One region of the Baekduia sp. genome, then DNA from elsewhere that is predicted to be linked to it. Evidence: riboswitches for the same ligand, from Rfam matches in the RefSeq annotation. Region 1 holds a riboswitch; the other holds the start of a gene.
The links. A riboswitch is a leader RNA that binds a small molecule or an ion and turns the genes downstream of it on or off. The one in region 1 is predicted to bind cobalamin.
Positions count from the first base shown of each region.

Region 1 (7,171 bases):
CCCGCGCGCGCCCTCGGTCGGGCTCTGGCGGCCGATCAGCGTGCCGCTGACCTCGCGCGGCGCGGTGCGACCGGTCCTGGTGCGCGTGCCGCCGGTGCGGCCGGTGGGCAACGGGACGCCGGCGCCGGTGACCGCTGCCGGTGTGCTGACGGCGCTGGTCGCGGTGTCGCCGCCACTGCCCGCGCGGCGGGGCGCGCCCGGCGTGCCGACCGTGCCGCCAGCGCCCGTCCCGCTGCCGGCGCCGGTCGCGCCGCTGCCGTCACCCCGCGTGCCGGTCCCGTGGCGGCGGGCTTGCACGCGCTTGACGCCCGCGCGCGCGGAAGACATTGGTGATGTTGCCGGCGCTTGGATGGCCGGGGCTGGCGTTGTGGCGTTCGGCGCAGGCGCGGCCGGCGTGCTCGTCTTCGGCGTCACCGTCTCGGTCGGCAGCAGCGGGCCGCTGGGCAATCCCGCCGGCGGGCTCTGGTTCGGCAGCACGCCGGTGTCGCCGCCGCCCGCGATCGGGCCGAAGAGCAGGCCGGTACCCCCGAACGCGAGCATCGCCATGGCGGTCGTCTGCGTGGGCTCGTCGGCGGCGACGCCGGGCGCGCGGCCGACGGTCCCGCCGGCGTCTTGGGCGCTGCGCAAGAACGACATCGGTGATTGACCGTTGCTGTTGTCGGCGTTGTTGGGGTTGACGCCTTGGGCGAGCAGCGACCGCGCGACGGCGGCGGTGGCCGGGACGTCGGAGGTCGTGCCGTCGCCGGTGCGGCTCCAGCCGCCGTCGGCGCCCTGGTGCAGTCCGATCCAGGAGGCGGCGCGCGAGGCGGCGATGTTGGTGTCCTGGCCCACCGAGGAGAACGCCTCGCACACGGTCGCGGTCGTCTCGACGTCGCCCGGTGCGCCTGGGATCGGCCCCCAGCTGCCGTCCCCGTTCTGATGGGTGATGAGCCAGTCGACGGCGGCTCCGGCGAAGGACCGGTCGAAGTTGTTCAGCGAGGCGAGGGCAACCACGGCGTAGGCGGTCGACAGCGCGTCGCCGCTGCCCGAGCCGGGCTGGGATTCGAAGGCGCCGCGATCGGGCGAGGTCCCGGGTAGCTGGGCTGCGAGCAGGTCGGCGACGACGTCATGTGTCCCCGTCCCACCCACCCCGTCCTGCTCGCCGCGGACCGCGGTGAAGCCGACTGCATGGGCGGTGAGGAGGTAGAGCGCGAGGTCGGCGGTGTCGGAGAGCTCGCCGCCGGCGGCGAACGTTCGAAGCAGGCCGAAGAGCGTGCGGCTGTTGGCGGACGTGGCCTGATCTTGGGCGTTGACGTTGGCGGCGGCGAGGCCGAGCGCGCCCCAGAGGTTGACGCGATGGCGTGCGGCGAGACCTCGGACGGGCAGGCCGCCGTCGCTGCTCTGCGCGCGGACCATCCACTTCTCGGCTTTGAGCAGTGCAGCACCGTCAGCGGCGCTTGGTGGTGAGGCAGGGGCTGGGCCCGCAGCAACCGCCGGCGCGGCGGCCAACGCGACCGCCGTCAGCGCACCGAGCACGGTCCTGCGGACGCCCGCGGCGGGCGCCAGGACCCGCGTGCCGATCGCACCCCTACGGACGCACGCCGAGACCATCGACCCCCGCCGTTCCGGAGACGATCCGCACCCGGACCGTGCCGGCGCGCGCTCGCGGCGCCGCGACGATCTCCCGGGTGGCCGCCGTCGCGCTGCCGCTGATCCGATAGACCGCGCGCTTGCTGCCTACGCGCACCTCGATGTCAGCCGTCTTGCGAACCCCGCGGATGAGGATGGTCGGGCGGCCGGCGGCGAGCCGTGCGGTCAGCGTCGCACCGGTGCGACCGCGATGGACGGCGCCGAGCCACGCGCCGCCGTCGCGTACGCGTGACCAGGCGCCGCTGCGGCGCACGGCGCGTGCGCCCGCGTCGAGCGGAACGAGGACGTCGCCGATGGTCTGACTGACGTCGCGTCCCAACTTGTCCGTGAAGGTCACGCGCACCGTCCAGGTCTGACCGGCGCCGAGCTCGAGCTGCGCGGTCGTGCCCTTCGTCCCGGTCGCCAGTGTGGTGAAGGACCCTGAGCGCTTGCGCGCGAGGCGGGCGGAGAACCTCCAGCGGCGCACGCCGACGCCGGCCTGCAGCACCCGCCAGCGGACCCCTACGCGACCCGTCCTCTGCCCGGCCGTCGTGAAGCGCGGCAGCTCGATGATCGGCGCGCCGACGAGCTGGGCCGGGGCCTTGCCACCGCCCGGCTTGCTCGGCGTGGCGCCCGCGCCGCCGCTGCCCGGGTCGATCGGGTCGGGCGGCAGCGGTGGAGCCTCACGCACGGCGGTGTCGGCGGGGGCGGCGCCGCAGTTCCCGCCGGGCGCGCTGACCACGCAGACGTCAAGACGGTCGGAGCGGATCGCGCCGCCGGCGCCGGCGTCGGCCTTGATCCGATGCCAGCCGAGCGTGCCGAAGATGACGTCAGCCGTGCCGTCGACCGCCGTGGTCGTGGCACCGGGCGCAGTGGGCTGGACGGTCTCGACGCCGTTGGCCGCCGTCGTCACCGGCGCGACGGTCACGCCGCCGACGCCGGTGAAGGCCGGGCTCTTCTCGCCGTATGCGCGGGTGACGCTGACGGTCAGCGGCTGGCCCGTGACGACCGTCGCGGTCGGGCTCGGTGCGGCGGCGGAGTCGCCGGCCACGGCGAGCTTGAGGAAGCCGCGGTTGTGAAACGCGTCGTAGGCCCAGAGCACGTGATCGCCGTCGTCGACCTGTGCCTGGCAGCCGCCGACGTCGGCGAAGACGTCGTCGACGAGCATGCCCCAGAAGGTGTAGGTGTCGACGTCCTCGGCATCAGGACCGAAGCGCGTGACGTAGTAATCGTCGAAGCCCGGGAACCACCTGGCATCGAAGTCCATGCCCTCGGTCCGCAGGCCCTCGACCGAAGCGCCGGTCGCCGTCGCCCCCGGCGTCGGATGCTGGCCGTTGTTGGTGCCGTCGCAGCGGTGCTGCCGGCTGTCGGAGGTGGCACGCACCGGGTTGCCCGACGAGCGCACCGGGCCCTCGAAGAGCGTCTGGGCGGCGCCTTCGACGCGAACGTCGACCACCGCGGCGCGCGCGCCGCCACCGGCAAGCATGCCCGTCGTCACCATCATCATCAACAACAACGCCGTGCGCTTCATCGAGCGGTCTTCTTCCTTAAGTCGAGCGTCCGGATGACGGCCGGGCTCTTGGAGCCCGCGACGCCGAGGGCGCGAATCGTCAGGCGGTAGCGGGCGTGCGCGAGCTTGGGCAGGCGCACGCGGGCGGCGCCGGCCTTCTTGATCACGGCGTCGATCGGTGACGCCGCGCGCCGGGTGCGCCGCTTGCCGTGGACGGCCTCGCGTGCGATCCGGAGCTCGATCGTCGCGGGCAGGTCCACCCACAACGTGACGAGCGACCGGGTGGCACGGACGGTCCGCAGCGTCGGTGCCCGCACGAGCGTCGGCTCCAACGCGGGCGGAATGTCACCACCCGCTTCACCTGGCGACGGCGTCCCCGGTGCCTTCGTCGCCACCGGGATCGGCCGCGGGGCGGGCAGCGTCGACGGTGGATCGCCGGCGCCGTCGCTCCCGTCGCCGCCGGCCGGACACGCCGGTGCCGCATCGCCGCCGAGGCCCGGGTCGTCGGTCAAGCCGCAGGCGGAGAACGGCTCCCCGGCCGGCTGCACGCCGAGCTCACGCCGGTAGACCTGGCCGAAGCCGGCCTGGTTGTCGGGGATCAAGTTGGTGCCCTTGGAGGAGAACGCGACGTACCGGGCGTCAGGCGTGATCGCCGCGGCGCCGTAGTGCCCGGTGTTGTCGGCGTCGGCTGGGCCGTCGGGTCCTGACGCGCGGCTGACGAGGATCGTGCGCCCGGCGACCGTGTCGCGCGCGTAGATCTCGGGGACCGCGGCGGTGACGCCCGGCGTCAGGTTGCCGGCGTTGGCCGTGAAGACGACGTAGCGGCCGTCGGCGCTCATGCCGTCGGTGATGATCTCCGCGCTGCCGAAGTCGCCGATCGCCGGCGTCGCCGCGGGCGGGCCGTCCGGGCCGTCCGCGCGGCTGACAAGTCGCGTCGTGCCGGCGCAGAGGTTGCGGACGTAGCTCTCGACCCCGCCGTTGTGAGGGCTGCCGGGGGCGATATCGGCGCCCTGCGCGTCGAACGCCACGACGCAGCCGTCGGCGCGGACGGGCGTGAAGCCGATGTAGTGCACCGGCACCGGGGCGCCCCCCGCGCCATCCTTGCGGCTGACCAGGACCGTCGTGCCGTAGCGCACGTCGCGCAAGAAGATCTGCCGCCCGGAGGTGGTCGGCCCGGAGGTCAGGTCCGGCGACCCGGACTGAAACGTCACGTAACGCCCGCCGGGCGACATCCCCGTGGCGCTGAGACCGTCGTCGATGTCCGGGATGCCGTCCTTGCCGGTGCCGCGGCTGACGAGCACCGTCGTCCCCGACTCCAGGTCGCGCAGGTAGACGCCGCGAGGCAGCGGGCCGACGCGCGGGTCGACGAGGCCGGAGGCGTGGAAGAGCACGTAGCGCCCGTTGCCCGCGCCGGCGTAGATGTTGTAGGGGCGGACGGGCGCGCCGTCCGGGCCGTCGGCGCGGGTGACGAGCTCGGTGCGGCTGCGCTGCATGTCGCGGCGGTAGCCGTAGTAGTCGCCGTCGCCGAGCACAGCGGTGAAGAAGACGTAGCGGCCGTCGGGGGAGATGGCGCTCCCCCCGGCATCGAGGCCCGCGAGCGCGCCGCCGTTGTCGGATGGCGCGCCGTCAGGGCCGTCGGCCCGGCTGACCAGGATGTTGCCGCCGCCACGGAGGTCGCGGACGTAGACCTGGAACTGGCGGTTGGTCACCCCCGGCACGATGTTCGGCGCGCTGGCGTCGAACGCGACGCGCTGGCCGTCGGCCGAGATCAGCGCGCCGTTGGACTCCGCCGCGCCGAAGGAGGTCGAGCCCGGCAGCCCGTCGAAGCCGCGCGAGACCAGCACGAGGTCGTTCGGGGCGGCCGAGGCCGGGGAGGTGGTGAGCCCGGCCAGGAGGACCAGGCCGAGCGCGATAGGAGATCGCGACATGTCTTGAGCCCTGTTCCACGAGGGCGAAACGACGTCAAGATCGCAGTCGGGTCTCCTGGCTCACGAGCGTCCGATCCGCGCCTTCCCGAGCCGAACCCGGCTCAGTGGCTGCCATCGCTGGCGTGCGGCGAACGATCCTCGCTGACAGTGGCGGGCCCGCGTCGGATTCGCACCGACTTCCCCGTTCCGCGATCAGATGGATGAAGTTCTGGGCGCGGACCGTACCAGACGATTCGCGGCGGACCCAGGACGAGTACGTTTCGCCGATGGCCGTGTTGGAACGACTCCCGGCGTGGGCGACGACCGGGGTCGGGAGCCTGCCCCACACCGAGGGCCGGACCGCGGCCGCGCAGGCGGTCAAGGCCTATGACCTGCCCTTCTGCCCGCAGCTGCCGCGGTTGGAGGGTGACATGGTGGCCGAGTGGCTCGGGGCCGATCCGGCGCGCTGCGGCTGGTCGCCCGACCGCGATCGGCAACGTCCGCGCGGCTGGGAGTGGCTGCTGAGACAGCTGACCCTCCGGCCGCCCGCGCACGGCATCGTCAAGTTGCAGGTGACCGGACCGCTGACGCTGGCCCGCGCGCTGGACGAGCACGCGCCGGTCGGGCTGGCGCGTGAGATCGCGGTGTGGCTGGCGGCCAACGTGGCCGAGCAGGTTGATGTTCTTGCCGATCGCGGCCTTGACGCGCTGCTGGTGATCGACGAGCCCACACTGTCGGCCGTTGCCGCCGTTGCCGCCGAGGGCGTCGAAGCGGCGTGGGGCCCGCTGCGCGTGGTCGCTCCCGCGTGGGGCGTGCATCTCTGCTGCGCGGTGCCGTGGGACGTCGTCGAGCGCGCGGCGCCGGACGTGGTGTCCTTCGATCTCACGCTCGGGCTCGACGACGACGGGGCCGGCGCCGTGCGGCGCTTGGTCGCCGGCGGAACGCGCATCGCCTGGGGTGTGGTGGCGCCGCACCGGCCCGACACCGACACCGACGCCGCAGACGTGCTGAACGCGGCGATCGCGCGGACCGGCGTCGCCGGGACGAGCTCGCTGCTCACGCCCACCTGCGGCACAGGGCGCATGGCGCCACGTCGCGAGGTGGCGGTGTCTGGCGTCCTCGCCGGGCTGGCCCGCGCGTGCCGGTGAACACCCGGCTGGTACTGTGGCGCCCGCAACGGACGCGGGGAACTCCGGTGGGAATCCGGGGCTGACGCGCAGCGGTGTGGGTGACGACGGAGCGTGCAGGTCCACTGAGCCGGGTTCGGCTCGGGAAGGAGCTCCCGAGGATGACCCCGAGCCCGAAGACCCGGCCGGCGCACATACGTCAACCGTCTTCGCGCACAGGACGGCCGCCGCTGCGCCGTCGAGGAGGACGGGACATCGGGGCCGCCTGTTCGAGACAGGAGCAACCCCTATGTATTCGTATCGTCGAGCCCTCGGGCTCACGCTGGTCACGGCCGCCGTCGCTGCCGTGGCCGTGCCCACCGCAGGCGCCGGCGTGTTCGTGCAGGTCAACGACCTCGCCGGCCGGGAGAACTCAGGCGTCGTCAGCCTCGGTGCTCACAGCACGCTGGTCTCCACGCCCGTCACGTGCGGCGCCACGGCCGGCATGTCACCGGCCGACACCGTGGCCGCGGCGCTGTCGCAGCTCAGCATCTGGTCGATCGCCTCCGGCCAGACGACGTTGCCGGGTGATCCGGATGTCCTCGAGATCGACAACCTCAACAACGGCGATGGCTACCCGATGCAGTCGCTCGGCCAGCAGGTCGACATGGACGGCGACGGAACGGTCGACAACGACGGCGCGGTGCCGTCATGGCACATGTGGATCAACAACACCTACCACAACCTGGGCTACCACGACCAGCCTGAATGCACGACCCTCCAAGACGGCCAGACGCTCGTTTTGCAGGCCAGCGAGCTGCGCTACCCCGACGGTGAGATGTACGCCTTCCCGGCGACGCCGCAGCTGCGGGTCGAAGGTGTGCCGAAGACCGTTGCCGCAGGTCAGCCTTTCGAGGTGACCGCCGCGCAGTACACGCCGCCGGCGGGGTTCGCCGGTGGCTGGGGCAACGGCACGGCAACGGGTGATCGGGCCGTCGGCGCCGGGTACGGCGTCGGCTTCGATGACGCGAGCGGCACGT
Region 1 covers NZ_DASYJG010000023.1:67,303-74,473, reverse strand. The annotation lists gene VGO10_RS04580 (prenyltransferase/squalene oxidase repeat-containing protein) at 1-1,590, opposite strand, end outside; gene VGO10_RS04575 (hypothetical protein) at 1,568-3,139, opposite strand; gene VGO10_RS04570 (hypothetical protein) at 3,136-5,046, opposite strand; cobalamin riboswitch at 5,073-5,284, opposite strand; gene VGO10_RS04565 (hypothetical protein) at 5,313-6,173, shown strand; cobalamin riboswitch at 6,210-6,335, shown strand; gene VGO10_RS04560 (hypothetical protein) at 6,442-7,171, shown strand, end outside.

Region 2 (7,171 bases), on a different contig from region 1:
GCGCAGCGCGGCGCGCGCCTCCTTGACGCCCGAGGGCGGTGGTGTGATCCCGGCCGCTCGGAACATGCGGGCCGCCGGCGTCTGCAGCTCGGGCGCGGCGTCGCCGGCCCAGGCGAGGAACTCAGGTGGCGGCGCGTCGCAGGCGATGGCGCCGTCGGCCATCACCACGACGCGATCGGCGGCCGGCAGGCAGCGCTCCAGCCGGTGCTCGGCGAGGAGGATCGTCGTGCCCCACTCCTCGTTGAGCCGCCGCAGCAACCAGATCAGCTCGTCGCCGGCGACGGGATCGAGCTGCGAGGTCGGCTCGTCCAACAACACCAACTTGGGTCGCCCGGCCAGCGCTGCGCCGAGCGCCACGCGCTGCAGCTCACCGCCGCTCAGCTCGTTGGTCGCGCGCTCCAGCAGGTGCGCGATCCCGAGCGCAAGCGCCGCCTCCTCCACCCCGCGCGCGACGGCCGCCGGCCCATGGCCGCGATTCTCCAACGGGAACGCCAGCTCGGCGCGCACCGTCGTCAGCACGACCTGCGACTCGGGGTCCTGGAAGAGCGAGCCGGCGATGCGCGACAGCTCCGCCGGGCCGTGCTCGCGCGTGTCCATCCCGCCGACGCGCACCACACCGCCGAACGTCCCGCCATGAAAGTGCGGGACCAACCCGGAGGCCGCGCGCAACATGGTGGACTTGCCGCCGGCCGAGCGGCCGGCCAACACCACCATCTCGCCCTCCTGCACCCGCAGCGAGACGTCGCGCAGCGAGGGCGACGCCGCACCCGCGTAGGTGTAGGTGACGTGCTCGAGCTCCAAAATCGGCGGCGTCATGGCGCGATCCCCCGGCGGTCGACGAACGGCGCCAAGGCGACGACCGCGAGCACGACCGCGAGCGCCAACGCCTCTCCAACGCCCGCGCCCGTGATCTCCGGATACGGGTCGAAGGCCGCCACCGGCACCACGCGTGCGGCCACGGTCAACGCGACCAGCGCGACGGCCGATGCCAGGAACGCCTGGTCATGGCGCGACCACGGCCGGCCAGACCGCCCACCACGCCGTGCGCTGCCATAGCCCCGCACCTCCAGCGTCGCGGCGACGTCGAGCGCCCGATCCAGCGCGCCGCTGGCCACCGCGCGCAGGACGGCCAAGCGTGCCGTCGCACCCTCGCCGCCGCGATCAGCCCGGCAGCGCCGTGCCTCGTCGATGCGCTGGGCATCGGCGGCGAGCACCGGCACCAGCCGTGTCGCCAGCGTCGCCGCCAGCGCCGAGCGCACCGAGGCCCGGCGCAGGACGCGCAGCAGGTCGTCGGGATCGACCGCGACCGTGAAGACCGCGAACGCCGCGGCGACCGTCAGCAACCGCAGCCCGAAGAGCAACCCGTACACCAACGCCTCAAGCGTCAGGTCGACCTGCCCGAAGGGCGGGATCTCCCCCAGGCGGGCGAGGATCGTGAAGCCCTCGCGCACCACCAACATGTTGATGACCGCGATCGCCAGCGCCCACGGCACCATCCACAAGGTGATGCGCCCGACCTCGCGCACGACACCTGCAGCCGCCGCACCCGCCAAGACCACTAGCGTGAGGGCGACCAGCACGATCGGATGCTCAGCCGCCAATGCCGCCGCCGCGAGCGCCGCGCACCACGCGCCACCCGCCGCGGCGCGGGCCGCGTGCAGCGGGCTCGCGCGGCGGCGATACCTCACTGGCCGCGGTCCGGAAGTCCGATGGGCTTGCCGCCCGAGACGGCCACCGCGAAGTGCCCGTTCAACGCGCCCTCGTCGAGCGCGGCGGCCGCCGCAGCCACGCCGGCATCGTCGGTGCCGGTCACGATCCAGACCGGGTCGCTGACCTCGTCCTTGGCGTCCCTGACCTGCGTCGCGGCGATCAGACCGGTGCCCGCGCCGAGCGTCCGCGTAACGTGGCCGGCAGCATCGAGCAAGGCAATGGACTTGCCGTCGGCCGCAGGCTTGGCGTAGACGCCGCTCCCGGCCGGGCCCCGCTCGAGCAGCTTGGCCGTCGACTCATTGCGCAGCGCGCGCCACGGCCCGACGAGGATCCGCAGGGTGTCAACCACGAAGCTGTTGCCGACCCCACCGCGCGCGGCGACCTGTCCCAGATCCGACAGCTTGTCGGCGACGGTCTCGCAGACATCGCTCTGCGGCTCCGTGCACTCCACGCGCGCCGGCAGCCGGCGGCCGTCGATGCCGTGGAGGAACGGCTCGGGGAACGAGCCGACGACGGCTGGGACGTCGTCGGTGGCGCCCCAGTCGTGGTAGTCCCACCAGACGCGATCGCCCTGGTGGACCTTGATCGAGGTCGCGCCCTTGTCGGCCAGGACGCCGTTGACGTAGAAGAACCAGTCGGCCGGGGTGCCGCCGCTGCGACCGCCGCTGACGCCGTCAATCGACTGCACGAAGTTGCCGCCGAAGCGCGTCGTCACCTTCGGCGCGTTGCGCTGCAGCAGGCGCATCACGGTGTCCGAGCCGCCGGTCTTCGGCTGGTCGGTCTGGACGATCGGCTCGGCGCCGAAGTCCTTGGACACCAACAGCTCGGTATCGCTCGCCTTCGGTCCCGCGCCCAGGCCGCAGCCGGCGACCACCGCCGCCGCCAACGAGGCGGCAGCGGCGGTCGCGAGCGCGCGGCCATGGGCGCGGGACCAGCTAGGCAACGAAGAACACCACGCGCGAACTGCCGCGGGCCAGCGACTTGGTGGTGTTGCCGGCCTTGTCGGTGACCTCCACGTCGAGGACGTAGCGGCCGCGGCCGAGCTTGGACGGGAGCAGGTAGGTGAAGTCCTGCTTGGCACCAACCGAGAACCACACGCCGTGCGTCGCGCCGCACTTCTTCAACGCCTTGAACTTCTCGGTCTTGCCGTCATAGGTCGCGCACTTGCGGCCATCGGTGCGCGTGAGACGCAGACGGACGTCGGCGAGGCCGGAGCCGTCGTTGGCGACCTTGCCCGCCAGTTCACGCGGGCCGGTGCCCTTCTTGTACTTCTTGCCCTCCGAGACGCCGGTGATCGCCGCGTCGGCCACCACCTTGTCGGGCGAGCCGCAGAAGCCGTCGTGGCCGTTGGTCACGCAGGGCTGCGGCGGACCGATCGGCGGCGTGCCGCAGCCATCGCTGCTGACCGGGCAGGGGCGCAGCGACGTCCCGCAGCGGCCGTCGCTGCCGGTCGTGGCGCAGCCGACGATCCGGCCGGGCGCGCGCTTGTCCTTGGTCACGACCAGCGTGTAGGGACCGCCACCGACGGTCACGGATGCCTTGCCGTCCGCGCCGGTCGTGACGGCCGCGACGCCGCCGCTGACCGTCGCGCCGGCCGACGGCGAGAACGCCGTGTTGGTCGGTGACCCGGCGTCGTCATAGGTCGTGTCGGTGTTCGTCGCCGTCACGCTGAACGCCAGGCCGGGCACGGCGGTGACCGGCGCGTCGAGCAGCACCGGGTCGTCAAAGCCCTTGTCGACATGGAAGGCGCCGAAGCCGGCGCTGGCGTACCAGAGGATCTTGTCGCCGTCATGGACCGGGGCCGTGCAGCCATAGTCAGCACGAGCGACGCCGTTGACGACGAACACCCAGCCGGCGTCGCCGGGGATGAACGGGTGATCCTCAGCGAGGATGCGGGTTGCGCCGTACTGGCTCCCGGCCCAATCTCCCTTGGTCACGGCATCCACCGCGCCGAGGACATTGTCGCCGTCCGGGCAGATCTCCTCGCCATCCTTGGAGACCGTCGCCGGCGTGGTGACCACTGTCGGCGGCACGATGGCGCTGAGCCCTTCGATCTCGACGGTCACCTTCGCCGCCATCGCCGGGCTCGCGGATGCTGCGAGCATGAGGCCTCCTACCAGGAGGCCGAGGATCTTCTTCGTCATGTGGGAACCAACCCTTGCCACGAGGGCGTCGAGTCCTTGTTGGTCGGAGGCAGGTCTCCTGGCTCCCGGGCCTCTCCTCGTCCGCGCCTTCCCGGGCTTGATTCCCAGTGGCTGCGTCGCGCTGGCGCGACACGTGCGGCGAGGCACTCGCCCGGTCACAGTGGCGGGTCCGCGTCGGATTTGCACCGACTTCCCTTGGCCACCGACCCTGATTTGCTCGACGATCCTACCGCTCCGGGCGCCTCGGAGGCGGGCCGGCGGCGATAGCCTCCGACTCACGATGACCGTCAACCTCACCCGGATCTACACCAAGCTCGGCGACGGCGGCGAGACGCACCTCGGCGACATGAGCCGGGTGCCAAAGACGCACCCGCGCATCGAGGCGTACGGGGTCGTCGACGAGCTCAACGCGCAGCTCGGGGTCACGCTCACGCTCCCCGATCTCCCCGAGCAGCAAGCGACGTGGCTGCGACGGATCCAGAACGACCTCTTCGACGTCGGCGCCGACCTCGCCGTGCCGCACGGCGGCGACCGCGAGCGGCTGCGCGTCGACGAGGGTTACACGTCGTGGCTAGAGGGCGCCTGCGACGAGGTCAACGCCACGCTGGCGCCGCTGAAGTCCTTCGTGCTGCCCGGCGGGACGCCCGCCGCCGCGCACCTGCACGTCTGCCGCACGGTCTGCCGGCGCGCCGAGCGCCGGGCGATCCTGGTGCAGGACGGCAACCCCGAGGTCGTGCGCTACCTCAACCGGCTCTCGGACCTGCTCTTCATCCTGAGCCGCGCGGCCAACGGCGGCGACGAGCCGCTGTGGGAGCCGGGCGCTACGAAGGCGTAGACGAGGCGCGGAAGCCCGAGCCGATCACACCGGCCAGCAGCGCCGCGAGGACCGCGATCGCTATCGCGCCGGCCACGAAGGTCGTGTGCGCGGCCGCGTAGTCCAGGATGGCGCGCGGCCGCGCGAGCGCCACCCCGGCAGCCGCCCCCGCACCGACCAGCGCGACGCCGAGCGCGGGGACGAGGTCGACCGGGCGGCTGCCCGCCTCCACCCCGCGGCGGCTCGGCCAGCGGCGCTCGCTGAACGCGATCGCCGAGACCGCGAGCAGCACGTAGGTCGCGGCGACCAGGTAGCCGCCGAAGACGTCGGACGGGAAGTGCCAGCCGAGCGTGAGGATCGCGTAGGCGACGGCGACCGCGAAGGCGCCGCCGATGGCCGCGACCGTCGGGCGAGCGCGCGGCGGCGCGGCGATCACGGCGCAGAGCGCCATCGTCATCGCCGCCGTCGAGTGGCCCGAGGGCCACGAGGCGGCCGCGATCTGGGAGTGATGGAGCCACTCGTCAAAGCGCTGGGTGGCCAACAGGTGCTTGAGCGCCTCGGTGGTCGTTCCGGTCGCGAGGAAGAGCAGCGGGATCGCTGCCGCGACGCGCGCGCGGCCGCGCGCCAAGGCGATCAGCGCGAGCACGAGGCCGGTCAGCGCGTAGGGCCCCGGGTCGGCGAGGTGCGCGATCGTGTTCAGCGCCGGCGTCAGGTGCGGCGCGTTGAGGTCGACGAAGCCGTTGAGCGTCCTGGCGTCGCCTTGGCGCGTGAGCGGGACCAGCTTGGCGAGCACGCCGGTGATCGCGAGGGCGATCGCGGTCAGCGTGGCGAGCAGCAGCGGTGGTCCGGGGCGGCGCAACATGGCGTCCGCTCACGGTAGCCGCGAAGGATCAAGGCTCGATGAAGCGCGCTCTCGCGGCCGGTTCGCGCACATCTGCCGGACCGGCTCTGGACGCCGTTCGCGTCGCTTGAGAGCCTCGCATCGTCCCCTGGCTGGAGACGCACGAACCCGCACCGGACCGCGGTCGCTAGGCACGACCTGTCCGGAGTGAAGGAGGCGCGGCGGACGGCACCCGAGGGCTCGCGGCCCGTCGGGTGCCGTCGCCGCAGCCTCCGCTGCGGTCGGGGGGTGGACCTAGCGCAGCGGCTTGGGGAACAGGAGCGACAGCGCCGACCAGTACTTGTCGATCGGCAGCGCCTGGCTGAAGATCGCCACGTCGTCGATGTCACCCGTGTAGTACAGGTCGCAGGTGCCGAGATAGCCGCCGATGCCGCCATCGCCGGTCGTCGGCATGTTGTAGTCGATGGTGCCGCCGGTGTCGGTCGAGCCGGGGATCAGCTTGCCGTCGACGAACAGCTTGGCGGTGGTGCCGTCCCAGGTACCGGCGACGTGGTGCCACTTGCCGTTGTAGACGTTGTCCTGGTTGGCGAGGCCGGAGTAGCGCTCATGGCCCGTCGTGTCGTACATGTAGAAGCGCAGGCCGCCCGAGTAGGTCGAGTAGAGACCGTAGGAAGCGGCGTCGCAGTTCGACGCGCCCTTGCTGATGATGTAGCGGTTGGTGCCCGGCGAGCCCGAGGCGCGGATCCACGCCGAGACCGTGATGTTCTGCGGCTCCAGCGCCGACGAGTCGGGAATGCGCACGAAGTCGTTGCCGTCGAAGCGCAGCGCGGAGCCGAACAGGAAGCCCTTGATCCAGGTTGGATCGTTGGCATCGACGCCGGGCGTCGAGCCAAGCGTGCCGTTGTTGCCCTTGCCGGACAGGTCGTGGATGGTCTGGCCGGAGCCTTCGTACATGGGCCACCAGCCCGAGACCGAATCCAAGAGCCCGGCAGAAGCCGTGGCCGGCACCACGAAACCCGCGGCGAGCACGCCGGCCGCAAGCATGCGTGCAGCGGCGGGACGGAGAGAACGACGATTCATCCTTGACATGCGCAGGATTCTTGCCGCATTGGCACGTGCACGCTACTGGCCGGAAGTCAAGACCTGGCCCCATGCGATTGGTCCGTCAACGACGAAACCCCCGGAAGGCCGGGGGTTTCTGGAGTACCGCCACGGGGATTCGAACCCCGGTTTCCGCCGTGAGAGGGCAGCGTCCTAGTCCCCTAGACGATGGCGGCCTGGGGGTGTCCATCCTAGCAAGCACGCAGGAGGCCACGTCTGGACGCTGAGCGCCCGGTGAGCGATATGCTCGCCTGACGCCAGCGGATGTGGCGGAATTGGTAGACGCGCGGCGTTCAGGTCGCCGTGGGAGCAATCCCGTGGAGGTTCGAGTCCTCTCATCCGCATCGCGCAGAAGGGCCCTCTTCGGAGGGTCCTTCTGCGTTGAGAATGCGATACTCGTCGGTGCACATCTTGCACCGACATATGCACCGCGCTACGCTCCTCGACATGGCGAAGGCTGCAGCCCCATCTGCGCGCATCTACACCACCCGTGACCAACGGGTCGAGCACGCGCTCGCCACCGCAACGGCAACCGGCCTCGTCGATGCTGGTGCCTCCAGT
Region 2 covers NZ_DASYJG010000035.1:131,898-139,068, reverse strand. The annotation lists gene VGO10_RS08145 (ABC transporter ATP-binding protein) at 1-816, opposite strand, end outside; gene VGO10_RS08140 (energy-coupling factor transporter transmembrane component T) at 813-1,688, opposite strand; gene VGO10_RS08135 (DUF4430 domain-containing protein) at 1,685-2,653, opposite strand; gene VGO10_RS08130 (hypothetical protein) at 2,646-3,854, opposite strand; cobalamin riboswitch at 3,886-4,073, opposite strand; gene VGO10_RS08125 (cob(I)yrinic acid a,c-diamide adenosyltransferase) at 4,135-4,689, shown strand; gene VGO10_RS08120 (phosphatase PAP2 family protein) at 4,676-5,530, opposite strand; gene VGO10_RS08115 (LamG domain-containing protein) at 5,804-6,553, opposite strand; tRNA gene VGO10_RS08110 (tRNA-Glu) at 6,714-6,786, opposite strand; tRNA gene VGO10_RS08105 (tRNA-Leu) at 6,871-6,954, shown strand; gene VGO10_RS08100 (hypothetical protein) at 7,058-7,171, shown strand, end outside.
Region 2: linked by a shared signal. The riboswitch ahead of VGO10_RS08130 (hypothetical protein) and the one ahead of VGO10_RS04570 (hypothetical protein) in region 1 are both predicted to bind cobalamin.